3 regions of the Rhizobium sp. Pop5 genome follow, and region 3 is predicted to be linked to each of the others. Evidence: predicted binding sites of a transcription regulator. Region 3 holds the regulator's gene; each other region holds the start of a gene.
What was found. Region 3 encodes PhoB, which activates phosphate uptake and scavenging genes when phosphate is short. Its sites were predicted from a motif close to TGTCATNNANCTGTCAT; they were not measured.
Positions count from the first base shown of each region.

Region 1: the regulator PhoB is predicted to act here: its motif matches at 2,163-2,179, upstream of NE852_RS21660 (NAD-glutamate dehydrogenase).
Region 2: the regulator PhoB is predicted to act here: its motif matches at 1,915-1,931, upstream of NE852_RS18375 (esterase-like activity of phytase family protein).

Region 1 covers NZ_CP099399.1:3,971,753-3,975,935, reverse strand. Annotated here, with positions in the region: gene NE852_RS21660 (NAD-glutamate dehydrogenase) at 1-1,954, opposite strand, end outside; gene pdxY (pyridoxal kinase PdxY) at 2,232-3,107, shown strand; gene NE852_RS21650 (carbonic anhydrase) at 3,180-3,821, shown strand; gene NE852_RS21645 (GGDEF domain-containing protein) at 3,918-4,183, shown strand, end outside.
Region 2 covers NZ_CP099399.1:3,271,629-3,275,811, forward strand. Annotated here, with positions in the region: gene NE852_RS18360 (helix-turn-helix transcriptional regulator) at 1-116, shown strand, start outside; gene NE852_RS18365 (helix-turn-helix transcriptional regulator) at 180-716, shown strand; gene NE852_RS18370 (NAD(P)-dependent oxidoreductase) at 814-1,797, shown strand; gene NE852_RS18375 (esterase-like activity of phytase family protein) at 2,090-3,577, shown strand; RNA gene ssrS (6S RNA) at 3,654-3,812, opposite strand; gene NE852_RS18385 (cell division protein ZapA) at 3,882-4,183, opposite strand, start outside.
Region 3 covers NZ_CP099399.1:142,004-146,186, forward strand. Annotated here, with positions in the region: gene pstB (phosphate ABC transporter ATP-binding protein PstB) at 1-643, shown strand, start outside; gene phoU (phosphate signaling complex protein PhoU) at 688-1,401, shown strand; gene phoB (phosphate regulon transcriptional regulator PhoB) at 1,549-2,232, shown strand; gene NE852_RS02885 (GcrA family cell cycle regulator) at 2,408-2,941, opposite strand; gene NE852_RS02890 (aspartate aminotransferase family protein) at 3,367-4,183, shown strand, end outside.

The DNA.
Region 1 (4,183 bases), 600 kb from region 3:
CATTGGCTTCGCGCGCCGAGAGCCCGGCCGAGAGGATCAGCCGGTTGAAACTGTCATTGTCGATCGTGCCGGCAAAGGCGGCGACGAAAGCTTCCTCGAGGGCGGCGCCGTAGCGATGCAGGTCGATTTCACTGCCGTTGCGGGTCTCGAGTTCCATGTCGTGCAGCACGACGAGTTTCGTTTCTCCACCGGCAGCCGGCACTCCGATGTCGAAGGTGCGTTCGCTGACGACGTTGAAACCGAGGTTTTCCAGAAGCGGGACACGGCGCGACAGCGCCAGCTGGCCGCCGCCATGGAAGATTTTCAGCGACAGGACGCGGCCTTGTTCCTCTTTGCGATGATAGAACTGGATGCGAAGGGGCTCGCCGGCCGCACAAGCGCCGATATCGGCGAGGTCGGCCACGGTTTCTTCGGGGGTGAAGGAGTCCTGGAAGGCCTGATCGACCGCCAGTTTCGGGGCCTTGGGTCCGGCCAATGCTTCGAAGCGGTCGTCCCAGCGTGCGGTAATTTCACGGATCGTCTGTTCCAGCTTCGCCTGCGGAATGCGCGGCGTCTTGCCGCCGGAGCGGCCGATGATGAAATGCACGCGCGCCACGCCGCCTTCCGGGAAAGCCGGGTAATAGGCGGAGACACGGCCGTCATAAACGGTCTTCAGATAGGTGCCGATGCGTTCGCGCACGATCGAGTCATATTCCTCGCGCGGCACGTAGACGATCACCGAGACGAAGCGGTCGAAATGGTCGATGCGCGGGAGCGCGCGCACGCGCGGCCGATCGGCGAGATCGTTGATCTGTTCGGCAAAGCTTGCAAGCAAAGTCGTGTCGATCTGGAAGAGGTCGTCGCGCGGGTAGGATTCCAGCGTGTTGTCGAGCATGCGGCCGGAATGGCTCATCGGGTCGAAGCCGAAATGTTCCTTCACCTTTTCGATCTTGGAACGCAGCAGCGGGATTTCGGAGGCGAGCGAAGTATAGGCCGTCGACGTGAAAAGCCCGACAATGCGCAGCTCGCCGGTGACGTTGCCCTGAGCATCGAAGCGCTTGACGCCGACATAATCCATATAGGCGCGGCGATGGACGATCGATTTCACATTCGCCTTGGTGACGATGAGGAAATCGGGGCCATCGAGGAAGGCGAGGATCTCGGGCGTCGTGGTCACGGCGTCCTTGCCGGTGCGCAGGACGAGAACATCGGGGTTGGAGAGGATGCCGAGGCCGGCGCCCTTGTCGCGCTCGACCTTGGCGTCGGCGCCCTTGCCGGAATAGACATATTCGCGCATGCCAAGGAAGGTGAAGTTCTCGTCGCGCAGCCAGCTCAGAAACGCGATCGCCTCGGCATGCTCGGCCTTCCTGCGGCCGGCGCCGTTCGCCGCAAGCTCGGCGATCACGCCGTCGAGCTTGGCGAGCATCGGCTTCCAGTCCGAGACCGAAAGGCGCACCTGCTCGAGCACGGTCTGGATGCGTTTGACGAGATCGGCGGCCTGGCTGGAATTGAGCGGCGCGATATGAAGCTGGATATGGCTGACGCGTGTGGCCGGATCGCTCTGATGATCGGCGGAATAGAGCGCGGCTTCCTTGCCCTTTTCCATCACCAGAATGGGATGGACGGCCATGAAGAGATCGCGGTGGGTGCTCGTCACCTCGCCCATGACCGATTCATAGAGGAAAGGCATGTTCTGGTCGGTGACCGAAAGCACCGCAACGGCGGTGCCGTCAGGCGTCACCTCGGCAATGGTGTCGATGCTGACGCGTGGCGTCTTGCCGTTCCAAGCGGCGAGTTCCTTGGCCGAATGCACGGCGGAAAGCGCCAGCATCTCGGGCGTATAGAGTTCGAGATCGTCATTGCTGGCCCGGCCGAAGAGAATTTCCGGATCGAGATGCGCCTCGCCCGTCGCCTTGGCGATCTTCTGCGCGCTTTCGATCTGTTTTTCTCGTTTCGGATTGTTTCTCGCAGCCATAGATCGCCTCCCGCAATGGACTGATTTTCTGCAAGCTAGCAGAAGATTCCTCGAAAAAATCTCTAAAATAGAGGTCTGAAGGACCGTTTTGATGCTTTTTTGACGCTAGAAATGGGAAATTGTTAGAGATTTTTCCGCTTTCGTGGCCAAAACGAACAGAAACGGCCATTTTCGGGTATTTCGTTTCGCCAGACATTTCCATGCTCACGTGAAGAATGGTTGACAGTGCGGCGTCAAAAAGATCATCAAACGCGAACATCATTCGGACCTTGATATCATGTCGGAAAATGCAGCGGGCGCAGTCATCGTCATCTCGAGCCACGTGGTGCGCGGCTCAGTCGGCAACCGGGCGGCCGTCTTTGCGCTGGAGACGCTCGGTCATCCGGTCTGGGCGCTTCCAACAGTCGTGCTGCCCTGGCATCCCGGTCACGGCCGCTCGACGCGGTTGACATTCGCGGAAGCCGATTTCGACGCGGCGGTCGACGATCTTATCCGCGCGCCCTGGATCGGCGAAGTCAAGGCGGTGCTTTCCGGTTATTTCGGCAATGCCGCCCAGGCGCGCTCCGTCGCCCGGCTGGTCGGGGCGCTGAGACAAGACAATCCCGAATTGCTCTATGTCTGTGACCCCGTCATGGGCGATCTCGGAGGCCTCTACGTGCCGGAAGCAACGGCAGAGGCCATTCGCGACCATCTCATCCCGCTCGCCTCGCTCGCAACGCCGAACCGTTACGAACTCGCCTGGCTTTCGGGGGCGGCCCTCGAAGACAATAGCGCGATCATGGAGGCGGCGCTAGCACTCGGGCCGTCGCGCATGCTCGTCACGTCGGCCGTGCCGATGATGGCTGGTGGTACCGGCAATCTCTATCTCTCCGGCCGTCACGCACTTCTTGCCGAGCACCGCGTCGTCGAGAACCCGCCGAACGGTCTCGGCGATCTGCTTGCCGCGGTCTTCTTGTCGCGCCTGCTTTCCGGCCTCGAGGACGAAAAGGCGCTGCAACTTGCCACCGCCAGCGTCTTTGAAGTGCTTGCCCGCGCCGTCAAACGCGGCAGCAACGAGCTGATGCTGGCAAGCGACGCGTCCAGCCTTTCGACGCCGATGGCCATGGTGCAGATGCGCCGGCTCGTGCATCCGGCGCAGCGGCGGAAAAAATGACGCATTTGTCGATGCATGCATTTTGCAGTGCAGCAGTTGATCTTATCGTCCGTGCGCGCTAATCCAGAAGGCATGCAGCGTTTTCCAACACTTCTTCTGGACGGCTATCGCAACTTCATGAACGGGCGTTATGCCGACGCCCGCGACAGGTATCGGCAGCTTGCCGAAAACGGCCAGAGCCCGAGCACCCTGGTCATTGCCTGTTCGGACTCGCGTGCGGCGCCGGAGCTGATCTTTGATGCCGGCCCGGGCGAACTCTTCGTCATCCGCAACGTCGCCAACATGGTGCCGCCCTACGAGCCGGACGGTCATTTCCATTCGACATCGGCCGCACTTGAATTTGCCGTTCAGGCGCTGAAAGTCTCCGATATCGTCGTGATGGGTCATGGCCGCTGCGGCGGCATCCGTGCAGCGCTCGACCCGAATGCCGAGCCCCTGTCTCCCGGCGATTTCATCGGCCGCTGGATGTCGCTGGTCAAGCCCGCCGCTGAGCAGATCCAGAGCAACGATGTGATGACGGCCGCCGAGCGGCAGACGGCGCTGGAGCGTGTCTCCATCCGCAATTCCATCAACAATCTCAGGACCTTCCCCGATATCAAGGCGCTCGAAGAAGCAGGAAAAATGCATCTTCACGGCGCCTGGTTCGATATTTCGACGGGCGAGCTCTGGGTCATGGACGCCGAGACGCGCGATTTCATTCGTCCCGAAATTTAGGGACTTGCCGCTTTATCAGTTTTTTAACAATTGATGCTAAGGTTGCGGTCTATTGGTCGCGCATGACCGACGTTTTGATCACCGTGGCGATTGGCGATGAAGTTCGAAACCATCAAAAGGGTCATCCTGGCCGCCATCATGCTGCCTTTCGTCTTCATGCTGATTGAAGGCGTCGTCGTCATCCGCTCTTCGCTCAGACAATACAGGGATCTCGAAAAGGACCGGCAGTTCGCCGACGTGCTCGCCCGCGGCGGGTCCATCGCCGCCACGGAGATCCTCAGTGAAATTGGCGCCACCCGCCTCTACCTCGCACGTCCCAATAGCAGCACTGCCGCCGACATGCAGAGAAGCCGGGTGATGCT
Region 2 (4,183 bases), 1.3 Mb from region 3:
ATCTGAACAGCCTGCCGATCAAACATATCCACGACCGGTGGATCAGCGCCTATGCCGGCCATGCGCTCTCGATCCTCGACCAATTGAGAAATGATCTGGAAAACCAGCCAGAGTAACAGCGCAACTTGTCCCGGCTCGCCGAAAGCGTAAGCTGGCCGAAAATATGGGACGCAGGACAGATGACGATATCGGGGTCAGGCATACGCCGTATGCGGCTGCTGCGCAGCATGAAGCAGCAGCATCTCGCCGAACTCCTCGGCGTCAATCAGGCAACAGTTTCGCGTTGGGAACGCGGTCAGCTCGCCCTTTCGCCTGAGCAGGCTTTCAGGCTGGAACGAATTTTCGCCTCGCCGCGACATGCCTCAGCCGATGCAGCACTGAAGCGACTGGTCGAGGATTCCATACGGCCGGTGCATCTGATCTGCGACGTCACGCACCGGCTGCTGTCCGCTTCCCGCTCGCGCCAGGCGGAATGGCGCGCACCGCTCGCCGCCTTTCTCGGCCGCTCGCTTTTCTCCTATGCATCCGCTGAAATCGCCGCCACCGAACAGTCTCTCGATGAGCGTGGCTGGCATGAGGGCAGCCTCTTGTCGCTGACGTTCGAAACCGGCGCCAACGACAATGCCTTGATGCCGATCGCAGCCGGCCGTGTGACATGGGAGCGGATCACGCTTTCCGACGGCAGCGCCGGCCGCCTCGTCACAACGACCGACTGAGCTTGCAGCTTTCCTGCATTCCCATGCATAATTTATGCGTTGTCTCCGGACACCGGTCTTTATAGCGTCCGCCGCCGAAGGGTCAGGAGAGGATGCGATGACGATACTGGTGACGGGAAGTGCCGGCCACCTCGGAGAGGCGCTGATGCGCACTCTGAGGGCGGAAGGCCGGTGGGCGCGCGGCATCGATATCAAGCCTTCGGCATTTACTGACGTGGTCGGCTCGATCGGTGACCGCGCCTTCGTGAAGCAGGCCATGTCTGGCGTCCGCCACGTCATCCACGCCGCGACGCTGCACAAGCCGCATGTGGCGACCCACGGCAATCGCGATTTCCTCGACACCAATGTCGGCGGCACGCTGAACCTGCTCGAAGAGGCCGTGGCCTCGGGTGTTTCAAGTTTCGTCTTCACCAGCACCACTAGCGCCTTCGGCGCCGCATTGACGCCGGCCGCCGGCGAACCGGCGGCTTGGGTTACCGAGGACGTGCTTCCCCTAGCGAAAAACATCTACGGCGTGACGAAACTCGCCGCCGAGGGCGTCTGCGAACTCTTCGCCCGCAAATCCCGCCTGCCTGTTGTCATTCTCCGGACCTCGCGCTTTTTCCCGGAAACCGACGACGATCCTGATATTCGTAGCCGCTATTCGGCGGAAAATGCCCAGGCGAACGAACTGCTTCATCGCCGCGTCGACATCAGCGATGTGGTCGCTGCCCATCTTCTGGCGCTCGAAAGAGCGCCGGCAATCGGCTTCGGCCGCTATATCGTCTCCGCCACGACACCGTTTTCGTCAGGCGATCTCGCCGAGCTCAGGAACGATGCGCCTGTTGTCGTCGAGCGACTCTTTCCGGGCGCGGGCGCTCTCTATGCCGACCACGGCTGGAAAATGTTTCCGACGCTCGATCGCGTCTATGTCAACGAACGCGCAAGGCGGGAACTCGGCTGGCAGCCGCGATATGATTTCCGTTTCCTGCTCGATTGCTTGCGCGACCGCAGGGAATGGCGAAGCCCGCTGGCGCTCGATGTCGGCTCCAAGGGTTACCACGACGAGGTCTTTGCCGAAGGTCCCTATCCTGTCGGCTAGAGCGTTCACGCAAAGCGTGCGGCGGTTTTGCGGCCACGACATGCACAAAATCGAAGATCTGAAGCGCGGCATGCGAACCCGAAAGATCGCGCCACACCGAAGCCAGTCTCTCAAAAGCGTCATCCAGATATCACGATCCCGCCTTAGACCGTTAGCCGGGCATATGGGGGACGAAAACCGGGGCTTGTTCCGCTCGCGGCAAATCGAATCCAAGGCCAGGTTGCATTTGAAGCGGTGTCCGGCTTGCGGGAGGGCGCCGTTGCAGGAACGCTTTTGACCGAGAGGCTATTTCATGAAGAACGTCAGATCATATGCATCGCGGCTGTTCGCCGCTGTTCTCGCGGCTTCCGTCGCCATTCCGGCGGTCGCGAGTGCTGAGAATTCGGCCGCCGTCGGCAGTCTCACCTTCGTTAACAAGGGTTTGGTCGGCGTTGGTCGCATCCCGGCCAACCAGCGCGACAAGTTCGGTGAAACCTTCGGCTCCGGCTCCGGCATGGCGATCGATCCTGCCGCCTGGAGCCGCGACGGCGCCAGCTACAAGGGCACACTCTACCTGCTGCCCGACCGCGGCTACAATGCCGCCGGCACCGTCGATTACCGCCTTCGCCTGAACACCATCTCGATTGACCTGACCCCGACCGCTCCGGGTGCCGCACCCCAGGCCGGCAAGGAGCAATCCGGCGTCGACGCAAAGCTCGTCGATTCCATGCTCTTCCTCGACGACAAGGGTGGAGACATGACCGGCCTCGATCCGGAATCCGGCGTTCGCCCCGCCGCCGGCAACTTCCCGCCGCTGCCGCAAGCGGCAAACGGCAAGATATCGCTCGACGACGAAGCCATCGTCCGCATGGCCGACGGCACCATGTTCGTCAGCGACGAATACGGTCCTTATATTTATCGCTTCTCGGCCGACGGCCATATGCTCTCGGCCACTCAGCCGACGAAGGCGCTATTGCCGATGCGCAAGGGCGCGCTGAGCTTTGCCTCCAACAATCCCGGCCCCGGCGCCTCTGCGCCCGATCCGAAGGACCCGGAGACCGGCCGCCAGAACAACCAGGGCCTCGAAGGCATGGCGATGACGCCCGACGGTAAGTTCATCATAGCAGTGCTGCAGTCGGCGGCCCGCCAGGACGGCGGCGATTCCAGCTCGACCCGGCAAAATACCCGCGCCATGATCTACGACGCCGCCGATCCTGATCACCTGAAGCTGGTGCACGAATATGTCGTGCCGTTGCCGGTCTTCAAGGACGCCAAGGACAAGACGACAATCGCCGCAGAGAGCGAAATCGTCGCCCTTTCCGACACGACCTTCCTGATGCTCACCCGCGACAGCAACAACGGCCAGGGCGTGAAAGGCGACACCTCGCTCTATCGTAAGATCAACATCGTCGATCTTTCCACCGCAACTGATATCGCCGGCGGCAATTTCGATGCCGGCAAGCCGATCGCGCCGAAAGGCGTCATCGATCCCTCGCTGACGCCGGCAACGCTGACGCCGTTCATCGACCTCAACGACAAGGCCGATCTTGCCCGCTTCGGCCTGCACAACGGCGCACCGAACGACAAGAACAATCTGTCGGAAAAATGGGAAGCCATGGGTCTTGCAAGCGTTCTCGACCCGAACCTGCCGGACGACTACTTCCTGTTCGTCGCCAACGACAACGACTTCCTGACGCAGGATGGCTTCCAGGTGGGCGCAGCCTACAAGGCCGATGGCGGTGCCGACGTCGACACCATGTTCCAGGTCTTCCAGGTCACCCTTCCGGGCCTGAAGAAGTAACGGCACGCTGAATAGGGTGGACGCGCAAGCCGCGTTCGCCCATTAATCCGGCATCTTCCTTGCGATGAAGGGGAAGGTGCGATCCACGACAACCGATGGATGTTTACGATCCTGGGCGCCTACAAACGTAGGTGGGCGCCGTGTGTCCAGGCCCACGGGCCTGGCCAGGGACAGCTCCCTTTGGATCGAGTATGGCCCCAGGGATTGTGGTTCCTGTCGAGAGGCGCAGACCGCATCGCGATATATAAGGTCGTTTGCGCTGGCGCGCCAGTGGCGACGGCGGGCCGTCCTTATTTAATTGAGATCAGTTGAGTTCGGGGCCGGCGCGGCCGTTCAGCTTGTCGGTGATGCCGCGGATTCGGCTGGAAACCTCGCTGAGCGCCGCCGCGAGGTTTTCCTCGGTGCGCGCGGTCGCTGCGAGCACGGTATCGCGATTACCGCGCAGCGTCTCGAGCTCGGATTCCAGTCCGGCGATGCGCCGCGTCAGCTCGGCAATCTCGTCCATGATCATGATCCCGGCCATGACGGTGATCCGGAGATCGCCGATTTCACCGAACTGACCCTTGAGATGGCCGACATAGCGGTCGAAGCGGATGGCGAGATCGG
Region 3 (4,183 bases):
GGGCTGCGGCAAGTCGACCTTCCTGCGGAGCCTTAACCGCATGAACGACACGATCGACGGCTGCCGCGTCACCGGCAAGATCACGCTCGACAGCGACGATATCTATGATCCCGATATCGACGTCGTCGAACTTCGCGCCCGCGTCGGCATGGTCTTCCAGAAGCCGAACCCGTTCCCGAAGTCGATCTATGAGAACGTCTCCTACGGCCCGCGCATCCATGGCCTTGCCAAGTCGAAGGCCGATCTCGACCAGATCGTCGAGACCAGCCTGCAGCGCGCCGGCCTCTGGAACGAGGTCAAAGACCGCGTGCACGAATCCGGCACCGGCCTGTCGGGCGGTCAGCAGCAGCGCCTCTGCATTGCGCGCGCCGTCGCCGTCAGCCCCGAAGTCATCCTGATGGACGAGCCCTGCTCGGCGCTCGACCCGATCGCCACCGCCAAGGTCGAAGAGCTGATCCACGAGCTGCGCGAAAATTACACGATCGTCATCGTTACGCACTCCATGCAGCAGGCCGCGCGCGTTTCGCAGCGCACCGCCATGTTCCACCTCGGCAATCTCGTCGAGGAGAACGACACCGACAAGATGTTCACCAATCCGGACGATCCGCGTACCCAGGACTACATCATGGGTCGCTTCGGCTGATTTTGGCGACACGAAGCCTTCCCGTTATTCGAGGATAAAGCCCCATGGCATCGACACATATTTTTTCCGCTTATGATGATGATCTGAAGTTCCTGTCCAGGCGGATTTCCGAAATGGGCGGCCTGGCCGAGCAGATGGTCAGCGAATCCGTCCGCGCTCTCGTCAACGGCGATACCGCGCTGGCGCAGAAAGTCATCTCCGACGACGTGATCCTCGATCACGCCGAACGCGAGATCGGCGACAAGGCGATCGTCACCATCGCCCGCCGTCAGCCGATGGCCTCGGACCTGCGCGAAATCATGGGTTCGATCCGGATCGCCGCCGATCTCGAACGCGTCGGCGACCTCGGCAAGAACACCGCCAAGCGCGTCATCGCCGTCCAGAGCACCGGCGTTCCCCGCAAGCTCGCCCGCGGCCTGGAGCATCTGTCCGAACTGGCGCTCGTCCAGCTCAAGGAAGTGCTCGACGTCTACACGACGCGCGCCGCCGACAAGGCGAATGCGATCCGCGAACGCGACAACGAGATCGACGCGATGTACACGTCGCTGTTCCGCGAACTCCTCACCTACATGATGGAAGATCCGCGCAACATCACGAGCTGCACGCATCTTCTCTTCTGTGCCAAGAACATCGAGCGCATCGGCGACCACGCCACCAACATCGCCGAGACGATCTACTACATGGCAACCGGCGCACAGCCGGAAGGTGATCGTCCGAAGGACGACAGCGCCAACACCGTTGGCGCGGTTACGGAATAACGGTTCCGGACCAGTCGCCCGGACCAGAAGATCGCGTGCGCGCCCATCCGGGCGCGCAAACAGGTCGCAGCCAATTCTGAATTTGCGCAGGATGCATTGCTTAAATCACCCCCGGTTTAAGGATCATGCGCGAGGAGACCGACACGCATGATCCCGAGAGTTGCAGTTGTTGAAGACGAAGAAGCGCTCAGCGTGCTTCTTCGCTACAATCTCGAAGCAGAAGGTTTCGAGGTCGATACCATCCTTCGAGGCGACGAAGCCGAAATCAGGCTTCAGGAGCGCACGCCCGACCTTCTCATCCTCGACTGGATGCTGCCCGGCGTCTCCGGCATCGAGCTCTGCCGGCGCCTGCGCATGCGGCCGGAAACCGAGCGCCTGCCGATCATCATGCTGACGGCGCGCGGCGAAGAAAGCGAGCGCGTCCGCGGGCTTTCGACGGGCGCCGATGATTACGTCGTCAAGCCCTTCTCGACCCCCGAGCTCGTCGCCCGCGTCAAGGCGATGCTACGCCGTGCCCGTCCGGAGGTTCTGTCGACGGTGCTGAAATGCGGCGATATCGAACTCGACCGCGAAACCCATCGCGTCCATCGCAAGAGCCGCGAAGTCCGCCTCGGCCCCACCGAATTCCGCCTGCTGGAATTCCTGATGTCGTCGCCGGGCCGGGTCTTCTCCCGGTCGCAGCTTTTGGACGGCGTCTGGGGCCACGACATCTATGTCGACGAGCGCACCGTCGACGTCCATGTCGGCCGCCTGCGCAAGGCGCTGAACTTTTCCAACATGCAGGACGTTATCCGCACCGTCCGCGGCGCCGGCTATTCGATGGAAGCCTGAGGGCTTCCATTCTAACCGCTGACAATCCTGGCAAAACCCGCGATGTCATCCTCGCCATTCTGCCGAGGGTCTGCACGCGCCGACTTGATCGACAATCCAAAACCTGAGCTTCCGTAAAGCTCCATAAAAAAACGGGCCGCTCGGCCCGTTTCTGATGTCCAGCGATGTCACACGCTCAGCTGACGCGGGCTGCTGCCCTGCGGCGCTCGTTGACCGGCTGGTAGGCAAGCCGCTGATGATAGCTGCAATAGGGCGAGTTGTCGGGGGATTCGCAGCCGCAGAAATGGAAGTCTTCCTTCAGCGGATCGCCGACCGGCCACTTGCAGGTGCGCTCGGTAAGCTCCGTCAGGCCGAGACGGCGGGAAATCGGCACAACCACGTTGCCCTTCGGCACGTATTCCATTTCCTCGATCGTTTCGATCTCGATCTCTTCCTTCAGCATCGTTGCGCCCTGCTGGCGGGTAACGGTGCGGGTGGCGATGCGCGAGGCATAGTTCGGGGCGCGCGGCGCCGACGTAGTACGCTTGGGCGCTCGCGCCGTCGTGGCCGTGCCGCCGGCCTTGGCGCGGCCCGGAAGGCTCAGTCGATGAACCTTGCCGATGACAGCATTCCTGCTCACTCCGCCAAGCTGCGCCGCGATCTGGCTGGCGCTCAGCCCTTCGGACCAAAGCTTCTTGAGTTTTTCGACCCGCTCGTCTGTCCAGTTCATGCCCTGTCTCCACCTTTTGCGTTGGTGATGGCAGAATCCCTCACCGTTGTCCCGGAAGCCTCCGAAACAAGAAACGCCTGATCAATTTTGGTGACTAGTTCCGCCGCATGCAGTCTAGTAATTGAACTTTAACCTAGTGTGAGGCTGACTCCGTGACAAGAGTCGCGTGAATCCGGATGAATCGAATTTCGGGTTTTCCCCAACTTGCTGCCCCTGCGTGTCATTTCTGCAATAATGCCTGTTGAAGACTTGAAATGCCGCTGTACACGCTTGCTGCATGCGCTAAGGGCGCAGTTTTGTTGACATTGCAGCGCGAAAAGGAAATAGTACCGCTTGCCGCCGCGAGGCGGCATTTTTGATTTTTCGGGCCTGGTTTCTTAGCCGGAGTCAGTTGCCCCATAACTTTTAGATCAGGAGATCGCGCCATGGCTGAAGCCGCGCCGCTTTATGACACCTATTCTCGTGCCCCGCTGCGGTTCGAGCGAGGCGAGGGCGTGTGGCTGATCACCGAAAGCGGCGAGCGATATCTCGATTTTGGCGCCGGCGTCGCCGTCACATCGGTCGGCCACAGCAATCCGCATGTTGTGGGCGCGCTGAAGGAGCAGGCCGACAAGGTCTGGCACCTCTCGAACATTTATGAAATCCCGGGTCAGGAGCGCCTGGCAAAGCGCCTGACGGACGCCACCTTCGCCGACAAGGTTTTCTTCACCAATTCGGGTGCGGAAGCGCTCGAATGCGCGATCAAGACGGCGCGCCGCTACCAGTTTTCCAAGGGCCATCCCGAGCGGTTCCATGTCATCACCTTCGAGGGCGCTTTCCACGGCCGGACGCTCGCGACGATCGCCGCGGGCGGCCAGGAGAAATATCTCGAAGGCTTCGGCCCCAAGGCGCCGGGCTTCGATCAGGTGCCTTTCGGCGATATCGAAGCGGTCCGCGCTGCGGTCACCGATGCCACGGCCGCAATCCTCATCGAACCGGTGCAGGGCGAGGGCGGTGTCCGTCCTGCCACCAACGAGTTCATGAAGGCGCTTCGCCAGATCTGCGACGAGAAGGGCCTGCTGCTGATCCTCGACGAAGTTCAGACCGGCGTTGGCCGCACCGGCAAGCTCTTCGCCCACGAATGGTCGGGCATCACTCCCGACATCATGGCTGTCGCCAAGGGCATCGGTGGCGGTTTCCCGCTCGGCGCCTGCCTTGCCACAGCAGAGGCCGCTTCCGGCATGAAGGCCGGTACGCATGGTT